2 regions of the Kitasatospora sp. NPDC114501 genome follow, and region 1 is predicted to be linked to the other one. Evidence: riboswitches for the same ligand, from Rfam matches in the RefSeq annotation. Region 1 holds a riboswitch; the other holds the start of a gene.

Region 1 (5,153 bases):
GCGAGTTCGGCGCCGCGGCGGGAGAGTTCGACGGCCAGCTGGTCCTGGAGGGCGAGGAGTTCCCCGTGCAGCCGGTCGGCGCGGCGGCGCTGGGTGACGGATACGGCGCGGTACCGCGCGGCGGCCACGAGGGCGAGGACGGCGAGCACGCCGGTTGCCGTTACGGACCACTGAGTCATCGTCACGCGGCGAATTCTAGGGTGATGATCCTACGAAGGTGTGAACGGATCTCGCCAAGTGACCGGATCTCGTCAATATCGAGTCAATTCGGCGTCAATCGCCAGTCGTTCGACCCCGATCCCACCGCCTGACGGGGCCTCCCATCGGCCTGACCGGCCCCGGAGGCCGCCCTCGGAATCGAGCCGGTCGGCCGGATCGCGCCCTGCGATGTGTGGGGCCTGTGTGCAGGGTGTTGCGGAAGTGGCGCCGCCCGGTGCAGGGGCGGTACCGCGTCCCCTGGCGACTGGCAGGAGGAGCGGGCCTCAGACGGGCCAGCCGCGCAGGCCGGTGGTGAGGGTGCTGATGAGGCGGTCGTGGGTGGTGGTGAGGTCCTCGGCGAGCTGGAAGGCGCCGGCGGTGGAGAGGGAGGCGAAGCCGTGGGCGAGGGAGCGGACGGTGCGGGCGGCGTGGATCGCCTCGGCGCCGTCGAGGCCGTACTCCCGCAGCACGGCGATGATCACGCCGACCAGCCGGGCGGCCGCCCGGGTCAGGTCGTCGTCGGGCTGCGGCGCCTGGGGGAGGGCCTGGTAGCGGTGCGGGTGCTCGGTGGCGTACGCGTGGTAGGCGCGCAGGACGGCGGCGACGGCGTTGTCCCCGCTGCGCCCGACGGCCGCCTCGGCCAGCCGGTCGGCCAGGTCGCCGGTGACCCGGACGGCGATCATCCGCCGCAGTTCGGCCAGGCCGCCGCTGACGTGCTTGTACAGCGAGGGGGTGGCGACCCCGGCCCGGGCGGCGACCGAGGCCAGCGTGAGGGCCTCGGCGCCCTGCTCGTCGATGAGGGCGAGGGCGTGGTCGACGACCTGGCCGGGGGTCAGTCCTACACGGGGCATGGGTTCGGGCTCTCCGTACGGGTGGCGTCGGGTCGGGGGCGGGCGGGCTCAGCCGAGCTCGGCGAGGAACGGCAGCAGGGCGTCCGCGGTGGCCGCCGGGTTGTCGGCCATCGGGTAGTGCCCGGACCCCTCGATCATCACCTTCCGCGCGCCCAGGGCGGCGGCCTGCCGGTCGGCGACGAGCTCCGGCTTCGGGAAGTCGGGGTCCTTGCTGCCCATGACCACCAGCGCCGGGCAGCGCACCGCGGCCGTCCAGCCGGCGGGCGCCGAGTCGCCGTGGACGTACCCGCGGGTGGCGGCCTTCCGGCCCGGGGTGCGCAGCGCGGCGACCAGCCCGTCCACGTACGCGTCGAAGTCGGCGGGCTTGGCGCCGGGGAAGGCCATCTTGCGCAGGTAGAAGCCCCAGAAGGCCGGCCAGTGGACGAGGGCCGCGCTCATCAGGCCCATGACGCCGCGCATCAGGAGGCCCGGCGGCGGGCTCTCGACGAAGGCGTCGAGCAGGACGATCCCGGCGACCCGCTCGGGCGCGTCCCCGGCGGCCCTGACGACGGTCGCCCCGGTGTAGGAGTTCCCGGCGAGGACGGCGCGCTCGATGCCGAGGTGGTCGAGCAGGGCGAGGACGTCGCCGGCGAGGGCGGCCGGGCCGTAGTCGTCCCAGGCGATGGAGGACTCGCCGAAGCCCCGCAGGTCCATGGTGACGACCCGGTGGCCGGCGGCGACGAGCAGCGGGCGCAGGTGCCGGTAGGTCGTCCTGCTGTCGAGCATGCCCGGCAGCAGGACGACGGGGGTGCCGCCGCCCTGCCGGGTGTCGTCGAAGGCGATCCGGCCGCCGGGAACGGTCAGGTACTGGGTGCTCGGGGTGGTGCTGCCGTTCATGGTGGTCCTCCTCGGGCCGCCGGTGCGGGGCATCGGCGGTGCCGCCGATAGCCATAAAGCTAAGGCTAATAGCCTTAGCCGTCAAGCGGTCGACGGCCGAGCCGGGGAAGGGGGTGGTCAGATGCCCTCCACCTTGAACGGGTCGTGCTCGCTGAGCAGCTTCTCCAGCCGGGCCTGTTCCACCCGGGTGACCATCTCGCTGGACTCCTGGCGGTCCCGGATCACCTTCGCCAGCGTGAACGCGGAGGTGACGGTGTAGAGGAGGCCGATCCCCAGGAAGGCCCGGGTCCACCCGCCGACCGGCAGGTAGGCGATCCCGGCCGCGAGGGCGGTGCCCGAGACGGCGAAGGAGAGGACGGCCTGGATGTAGTAGGCGGCCGTGGTGCGGCTCTGCATCGGTGCGCTCATGGCGTCAGGATGCGGCCGCCCGGTCGGGCCGCACATGAGTAGGCGTACTCAGATGGGGCCGTGCATGAGGGGCCGTTCGTTGACGTCCGATCACCTGGACGTAAGCTGCTCGGAACGGATGGCTTGGAATCAGAGCCTCCTAGGATTAACGTTTGATAACGCAGCGCGGTTGTCAACGCCGTACCCAGACGGCACCGTGCGCCGTCGCCTAATCCCACCGACCGGCCCCCGGGCAGGTCAGGGAGCCGGGGAACCACGTTCCCTGGGGTGAATCGGCGGGGCCCCGGCCCGGCCGTAGGAGACCTTCCTGCTCCGAACCCGTCAGCTAACCCGGTAGGCGCGAAGGAAGGAAAGGAGCGCGCCTCCGTGGCGTCGACGCACACCCCGGCACACCCCGGCCCCGCAGCCGGCACCCAGCTTCTCGACCACCCCGGCACGGACGGCCCCGAGGCCTTCGGCCCGGAGGCCGAGACCAACCGCCACCGGATGCCGCGTCAGACCCGTGGAGCCTCCCCGCTGCTCGGCGTCACCGCCGTCGCGGCCACCCTGGGCGCCACCGGCTTCGCCTCGGCGACCCCGGCCGCCGCCCCCGCCGTCGAGGCCCCGGACGAGACCCCGGTCGCCCTCTCCGCCGACCCCGGCCTCGCGCTCGCCGCCCGCATCCAGCACCAGGCCGACAGCCAGCGCACCGCCGCCGAGGAGACCGCCCGGCTCCAGGCCGCGCAGGAGGCGGAGGCCAAGGCCGCCGCCAAGGAGGCCGAGGCCAAGCGCGCCGCCGAGGAGGCCGAGCGGGCCAAGGCCGCCGCCCTCACCCTCCCGGTGAAGGAGTACCGGCTCTCCGCCCACTACGGCCAGAGCGCCCGCTACTGGGCCCACCTGCACACCGGCCTGGACTTCGCCGCCGACACCGGCACCCCGGTCTACGCGCTCGGCCAGGGCACCATCACCTCGGCCGGCTGGGCCGGCTCGTACGGCTACCGGATCGTCGAGACCCTGCCCGACGGCACCGAGATCTGGTACTGCCACCTCTCCTCGATCACCAAGGGCTCCGGCCAGGTCGTCTCCGGCCAGCAGATCGGCAAGGTCGGCGCGACCGGCAACGTCACCGGCCCGCACCTGCACATGGAGGTCCGCCCCGGCGGCGGCGCCCCGGTCGACCCCGAGCCCTGGCTCGAGCAGCGCGGCCTCACCCTCTGACGCACCCGCGAAGGCCCCGGCCCCGGAACGGCAGCACCGGGGCCGGGGCCTTCGCGCGCCGGCTCACTCCTCGGCGGGCAGCTGCGCCAGGTACGCCTCGATCTCCTCCTGGCCCGGCTCCGGCGCCAGCTCCGGGAACTCCGTCACCAGCAGCCGCGGCAGCCCCGGCACCGTCCACCCGCCGAACAGGTCGAGCGCCGCGTCGGCCGCCGCCTCCTCGAACCGCCCGAAGTCCCCGGCCAGTTCGTCCGGCATCGGCCGCCCCAGCGAGGTCAGCTCGGCCAGGTTGCGGTAGCTGCGCCGCATCAGGCCCTGCTCCAGCAGCAGCCGCGCGCCGTCCGTGGCCATGCCGACCGCCAGCACCCGGCCCGGGCCCCAGCCCTGCTCGTCCGGCTCGTCCAGCCAGCCGGCCGGCACCAGCGCCTCGTACGCGGCCAGCCGCTCCTCCTCCGACAGCTCCGCGAAGCCGGCCAGCCAGTCCCGCACCGCCGCTCCGTCCGTGACGTCCACCCCGTGCGCGTGCAGCAGCAGCGCGTACAGCCGGGGCCAGGTCACCAGGTCGGCGCGGCGCAGCAGCCCGGCCGCGACCTCGCCCTGCCACTCGGCCTCCGCGTGCAGCCGCTCCTGGCGCTTGGCGTTCAGCCGCCGGGCCGCCCGCTGGTGGTCGATCAGCAGCCGGACGGCGTCCCCGTAGGCCAGCGGGTCCTCCTCGGGCGCGGGCTGGACGTACAGGTGGAGCCGCTCGTACAGCAGGTGCTCCACCGCGTCGGAGGTCAGTTCGGGCCAGCCGTCGTGCATCCTGCCCTCGCCCAGCTCCAGCAGCGCCAGCACCGCGCGCAGCGGCCCCTCGGCCACCGGCGCGCGGCCCTGCTCGGCCGCCCAGGCGAGCAGGTCGGCGGCCTTGGTGCGCGGGGCGAGCCGCAGGTCTTCGTCGTTCATAGTCCGAACGGTAGCCGCCGGGCGGGGATAGGGTCGGCAGCCATGGTCCCCGTACGACTCGCCGGCCCGCGACTGGCCGTCCGCGAGTACCACCACACCGAGCGCGACGTGGACGCGCTGCACGCGCTGTTCGGCGACCCGGAGGTCACCCGCCACCTGCCCTTCGGGCCGAGCGACCGGGAGGAGTGCGCCGACCAGGTCGAGCTCTACCTGGAGGAGGCGATGGCCGCGGAACGGGACACCTACCGGCTCGCCGTCACCAGGCTCGCCGACGCCGGGGAGCCGGCGGACGCGACGCCGATCGGGCAGGCCTCGCTCACCCTCGACGGCTACCGCGCCGCCCAGCTCGGATGCGTGCTGGCCCGCGGGGCCTGGGGCCGCGGCTACGCGGGCGAGACCGTCGGCCTGCTCTGCGACCTCGCCTTCGGGGCCCTGGACCTGCACCGGGTGGCCGCGCGGGTCTCGGTGGCCAACGAGGCCTCCGTCCGGGTGCTCACCCGGCTGGGCTTCCGGCGGGAGGGGAGGCTGCGGCACGACGGGTTCAAGGACGGCGCCTGGACCGACTCGTACCTCTACTCGCTGCTCGCCGACGAGTGGCCCGGCCCGGCCGTCCGGACGCAGGGGGGTTAACCCCACCCCGGATCCGCCAGGCCCCCGGATCCCGTCCGACCACCGCGTCCACCA
Region 2 (5,153 bases), on a different contig from region 1:
GGTGACGCTCTCGTAGCGGACCTTGGCGCCCGGGCGGGGGGCGTGCACGATCACGCCGCCGCCGGCGTACATGCCGACGTGGTGCATGTCCCGGTAGAAGATCACCAGGTCTCCCGGTCGCGCTTCGGACAGGCTGATCCGCTGCCCGGCGTACGCCTGGGCCTGCGAGGTGCGCGGCAGGGTCACTCCGGCCTGCCGCCAGCTGTAGTACATCAGACCGGAGCAGTCGAACGCGTGCGGCCCGGTGGCCCCGTAGACGTACGGGGAGCCGATCATCCGCACCGCGGCGGCCAGCGCGGCGGCCCCGCGCTCGGAGGCGGGCGGGGCGGTGCCGAGGTCCAGCCGGTCGGTGCCCCGGGTGGCGCGCTGCTCGGCGTCCCGGGCGTCCTGGGCCGTCAGCCGGGCCCGCTCGGCGGCGCCCAGGCCGTTCAGCAGCTTCTGCGCCTTGGCCAGCCGCTGCTGGATCTCCAGCTTGCTCTCGGCGAGCGAGCGGCGGGTCCGGTCCAGCTCGGCGAGCTTGTCGGCCGCCTCGGTGCGGCGCTGGTCGAGCCGGCGCTGCCGGGTGACCAGCTCGTGCAGGGCCTCCTGCTGGCGTGCGGCGGCCTGGCCCTGGGTGCGGGCGCGGGCCAGGTAGTCCTCCGGGTCGGGCGAGAGGATCAGCTGAGCCGTCTGGGTCATCCCGCCGCCGCGGTACTCGGCCCCGGCCACCGTCGCCAGGTCGCCGCGCAGTTCGTTGAGCCGGTCCTGGGCGAGGGCGATCTCGCCCTGGATGACCGTGGTCTCGCCCTGGAGCCGCCGCTGGGCCTCCTGCGCCGCGTTGAACCTCTCGGACGCCTGCTCGGCCTCGTCGTACAGCTGCTCCACCTGGGTCTTGACGTCCTGACGGTCGGCCGGGTCCGGGCTGCCGGGGGCGGCCTGGGCGCGACCCCCGGCGGCGACGCCCAGCGCGGTGGCGGCGGCCGTGGTCAGCACCAGCGCCCGGGCGAGCAGTTGGGAACGACGGTGCACGGGCATGGCGGCAGCGACTCCAATCCTGCGGCGCGGGCTCCCACCGCCGCACCGGGACGGGCGGCCGTCGAGCGGGAGTCCGGTGGCAGACGTTAGCGAGTCCGGGCAAGCGAGTCCAAACCCCTCCCAACCCGAATATTCGACCCCTAATCGGACATCAGGTCGACCCGCCGGAAAAGCCGCAGGCCCGGCCTTCCCTGGGGAAGACCGGGCCTGGAAGCGGCAGAGCGGGGATCAGACCCGCACGATGCCGGTCAGCGGCATGTTGGTGACCGCCTCGTAGCGCACCGACGCACCCGGCTTGGGAGCGTGCAGCACCTGGCCGTTGCCGGCGTAGATGCCGACGTGATGGGCGTCGGTGTAGAAGATCAGCAGGTCGCCGGGCTGGGCCTGGGAGAGGTCCGTGCCGATCCGGGCGCCGGCCGAGGCCTGCGCCTGCGAGGTGCGCGGCAGCGACACGTCCGCCTGGTTGAACGCCCAGACCATCAGGCCGGAGCAGTCGAAGGAACTCGGGCCGGTGGCACCCCAGACGTACGGGCTGCCGACCTTGGACGCGGCGGCCGCGAGGGCCGCGGCACCGCGCGAGCTGCCCGGGGCCACCTTCACCGGAGCGGTGGTGGTCGGGGCGGTGGACGACGGAGCGGAGAGGTTGCCGCGGGTGTTGTCGCGCGAGGCGCGGTCGGCCTGCGCCTGCGCCTGGGCGGCCGCGTCGGCCTTGGCCTTGGCTTCGGCCGCGGCCTTCTCCTCGGCCTGGCGCAGTGCCTGGCGCTCCTGCTCGGTCAGGGTGTTGAGCAGGTCCTGGGCGGCCTTCAGCTTGCCCTGGACCTCCTCCTTGGAGGTCTTCAGCTGCTGGGTCGTCGACTCCAGCTCGGCGAGCTTGCCCTGGGCCTCGTTGCGGTCCTGGTCGAGCTTGCGCTGCTGCTCCTGGAGCTCCTTCAGCTGACCCTTCTGGGTGGCACCGGCCTGGTTCAGCGCGTCGGCCTGGCTGAGGAAGCTGTCCGGGCTGGAGGAGAACATCAGCTGGACGGTCGGGGATATCCCCCCGTTGCGGTACTGCTCGCCGGCGATCTCGGCCAGACCGCCCTGGAGCTCGGTGACCTGGGCCTGCTGACGGGCCACCTGGTCCTGGAGGCCGGAGACCTGCTTCTCCAGCTCCTGCTGCTTGGCCTGGGCGGCGTTGTAGTTCTCGGTCGCGACCTCGGCCTGCTCGTTGAGCTGGTCGACCTGCTCCTTGACCTGTTCCTTGGTCGGCTGCGGGTCGGCGTGGGCGCCGGACTGCGCGGAGAGGGCGACCGCTGCGGCGGCGACGCCGGTCAGGATCGAGACCCGGGCGCGGCCGGCGGGCTTGGGACGACGATGGGACGCCACGAAGGCGGACTCCTTCTTCCTACGTCCGCCTACCGGGTGAGCTGACGGGTTCGGGCCGGAAGCATGCCCTACGACGCCTCACGGCCGTTCGGCCGACCTGGCGCCGATTCACCCCGGAGGAACGTGGTTCCCCGGCTCCGCTCCGCAGCGCCCCCAGTCACTGGGCTCCCCTGTCGGGCAGTCGCTTCGACCTGCCCCGCTGCCTTGCGAACTCGGCGGTAACCACCGCCGCCACCCTGGCTGGGCGATCGACAGTGCGGTGGTTCGGAGCATGACCCTAGTAACTGAACCGTGATCCGTTCAAATCCTTGTCAGAAAAAAGACGGAAGATTACCCAAGTTCCTTTGTGAAGATGACCGATGGTGACCAATGGTGCACACAAGGCTGATCGGTTCTCAGCATGCGGTCGCAAAAGGGCGGAAAGCCGAACGCCACCCCCGCAACGGAGGTGGCGCTTTTCACAGGACCCGAACAGGCGTCCCGGGCGTGTCGGACCGTCAGACCCGGCGGATGGTGTTGATCGGCATCGCGTCGGCCTTCATCACCTTCACCACGTCACCGGTGTGCGGCGCGTGGACCACCATGCCGTTCCCGATGTACATCCCGACGTGGTACATGCTCGGGCCGTAGATCACCAGGTCGCCCGGCTGGGCCTGGTCCAGCGACGGCACCCGGGTGCCGTAGTGGCCCTGCTCCTGCGAGGTGCGCGGCAGCGAGACGCCGGCCTGCCCGTACGCCCAGACCATCAGGCCCGAGCAGTCGAAGGTGGTCGATCCGGTGGCGCCCCACACGTACGGCGAGCCCTGCTTGCTCATCGCCTTGGCCACCGCCGCCCCCGCGTAGCCGCTGGCCGGCGGCAGGCTGCCGAGGTCCACCCGCGCGCTGCCGCGCGAGGCGCGGTCGTCCTGCGCCTGCTGGGCCCGCAGCGCGGCGCGGTCGGCGGCGCTCAGCGAGTTCAGCAGGTCCTGGGCGGCCTTCAGCTTGGTGTTGACGTCCGCCTTGGCCTGGTTCAGGTCCTTGGTGGTGCTGTCCAGCGAGGCGAGCACGGCGGCCGCCTCGGCCTTCTGCTGGTCCAGCCGGCGCTGCTGGTCCAGCAGCCCCTTGAGCGCCTCGGCCTGGCTGGTGCTGGCCTGCTGGACGGTCGAGGCCTTCTCCAGGTAGCCGGACGGGTCGGAGGAGAGCATCAGCTGGACGGACGGGTCGATGCCGCCGGCGCGGTACTGCTCGCCCGCCACCTCGGCGAGGCCGCCCTGGAGCTGGGTCATCTGCTCCTGGCCGCGGGCCACCTGGTCCTGCAGCTGGTCGGCCTGCTTGCGCAGCTGGTCCGCCCGCTCCTTGGCGCCGTTGTACTTCTCCGCCGCCTGCTCCTGCTCCTCCTGGAGCTGGTCGATCTGCGCCTTGACGTCCGTCTTGTCCGGCTGCGGCGCGGCGTGCGCGGCCACCTGGGCGGAGAGTGCGACCGCGGTCGCAGCGGCGGCGGTGAGCACGGAGATCCGTGCGCGGCTCGGCTGCTTGGGACGGCGGTGGGAGGCCAAGGGACCGGCTCCTTCTTTCTACGGGCTCACCTGATGGGATGAGATTCCGGAAAATAGGTTTGACGCCAGACCCTAGTGAAGATCTAACCGTTTTGCTACTCCCCCGAAGGCGTGAACCCCGGTCCCCACGCTGACTTCACGGGACCCGCACACCGCTCCGGACGAACCGCTGACCAGCCGTCATGCTAGCCGACCCAGGTCAGGGCCGGGCCAGCCGGTTCAGCAGCAGCACCGACGCCACCGGGCGCGCGCCCGCCTTCCGCACGCCCTCCGCGACCTCCCGGTCGGTGGACACCACCACCACCGGGCGGCCCTGCGGCTCGGCCCGCACCAGACGGCGGATCAGCTCGTCGGCCGTCTCCCCGGTCCGGCTGAACCGCACCCGGACCCCGCGCGGCGGCGCCATGATCACCGGGACGTCCAGGTCCTGCCCGTCGAACACACAGGTGACCTCCGCCTGGGTGCGCTGGGCCAGCATCGCCAACCCGCCCAGCAGCCGGATCCGCTGCTGCTCCAGCGGCAGTGCCGGATAGCCGGTCTTCGTCACGTTGTAACCGTCCACCACCAGGTGCACCTGGGGGATCGCCAGCAGCTGGTCCAGCAGCGCCGGATCGTCCTCGGCCAGTCCGCGCCGGGCCACGTCGTGCGGCGAGGCCGCCCCCGGCACCACCGCCTCCACCAGGTCCGCCGGGCGGATCTGGGAGACCGGCAGCGCCAGCTCCCGCTGGAGCCCCTGGGCCGACTGCAGCAGGGTGTCCAGCAGCAGCCGCAGCCGCATGTCCTCGACGCTGCGCCCCTCGCGGGCCGACCGGCGGCCCTGCTCGGCCGCGTTCTCCAGCTCGGAGACCCGGTGCCGCAGCCGGCGCGCCTCGCTCTCGGCCGCACCGCGCTCGGCCGCGGCCTGCGCCCGTACGGCCTCCAGCTCGCCGGCCACCCGACGGGTCTCGGCCTGCGCCCGGCGGGTGTCGCTCTCCAGCGACCGCACCTTCTTGCGCAGCGACTCGGCCTCCTTTCGGACGCCGTCGGACTCGGCGCGCTGCCGGTCCAGGTCCGCCCGCGCGGCGGCCCGCACCTCGGCCAGCTCGGCCTGCAGCTTCTCCACCAGCCGGGCCGCCTCCGCGGCCGCGTCCTCGGCACCGGCCCGCTCGGCCTCCTTGCCGGCCTCGGCCACCAGCCGGCTCCAGCCCGCCGAACGCACCAGGTAGGCGGCGGCCGCGACGTCCATCGGATCGGCGGCGCTCG

What was found. Region 1 has a riboswitch for cyclic di-AMP ahead of ACZ7RU_RS33765 (M23 family metallopeptidase). Riboswitches for the same ligand answer to the same signal wherever they lie in the genome.
Region 2: it holds a riboswitch for cyclic di-AMP, as region 1 does, so the genes downstream of both, ACZ7RU_RS02710 (C40 family peptidase) here and ACZ7RU_RS33765 (M23 family metallopeptidase) in region 1, are expected to answer to the same signal.

Annotation. Positions count from the first base shown of each region.
Region 1 covers NZ_JBVKDS010000023.1:21,810-26,962, reverse strand. The annotation lists gene ACZ7RU_RS33785 (ATP-binding protein) at 1-179, opposite strand, end outside; gene ACZ7RU_RS33780 (TetR/AcrR family transcriptional regulator) at 483-1,049, opposite strand; gene ACZ7RU_RS33775 (alpha/beta fold hydrolase) at 1,098-1,925, opposite strand; gene ACZ7RU_RS33770 (YiaA/YiaB family inner membrane protein) at 2,043-2,333, opposite strand; cyclic di-AMP (ydaO/yuaA leader) riboswitch at 2,529-2,687, shown strand; gene ACZ7RU_RS33765 (M23 family metallopeptidase) at 2,700-3,530, shown strand; gene ACZ7RU_RS33760 (hypothetical protein) at 3,594-4,469, opposite strand; gene ACZ7RU_RS33755 (GNAT family N-acetyltransferase) at 4,512-5,099, shown strand.
Region 2 covers NZ_JBVKDS010000001.1:575,569-580,721, reverse strand. The annotation lists gene ACZ7RU_RS02715 (C40 family peptidase) at 1-1,014, opposite strand, end outside; gene ACZ7RU_RS02710 (C40 family peptidase) at 1,243-2,376, opposite strand; cyclic di-AMP (ydaO/yuaA leader) riboswitch at 2,387-2,536, opposite strand; gene ACZ7RU_RS02705 (C40 family peptidase) at 2,874-3,911, opposite strand; gene ACZ7RU_RS02700 (NYN domain-containing protein) at 4,111-5,153, opposite strand, start outside.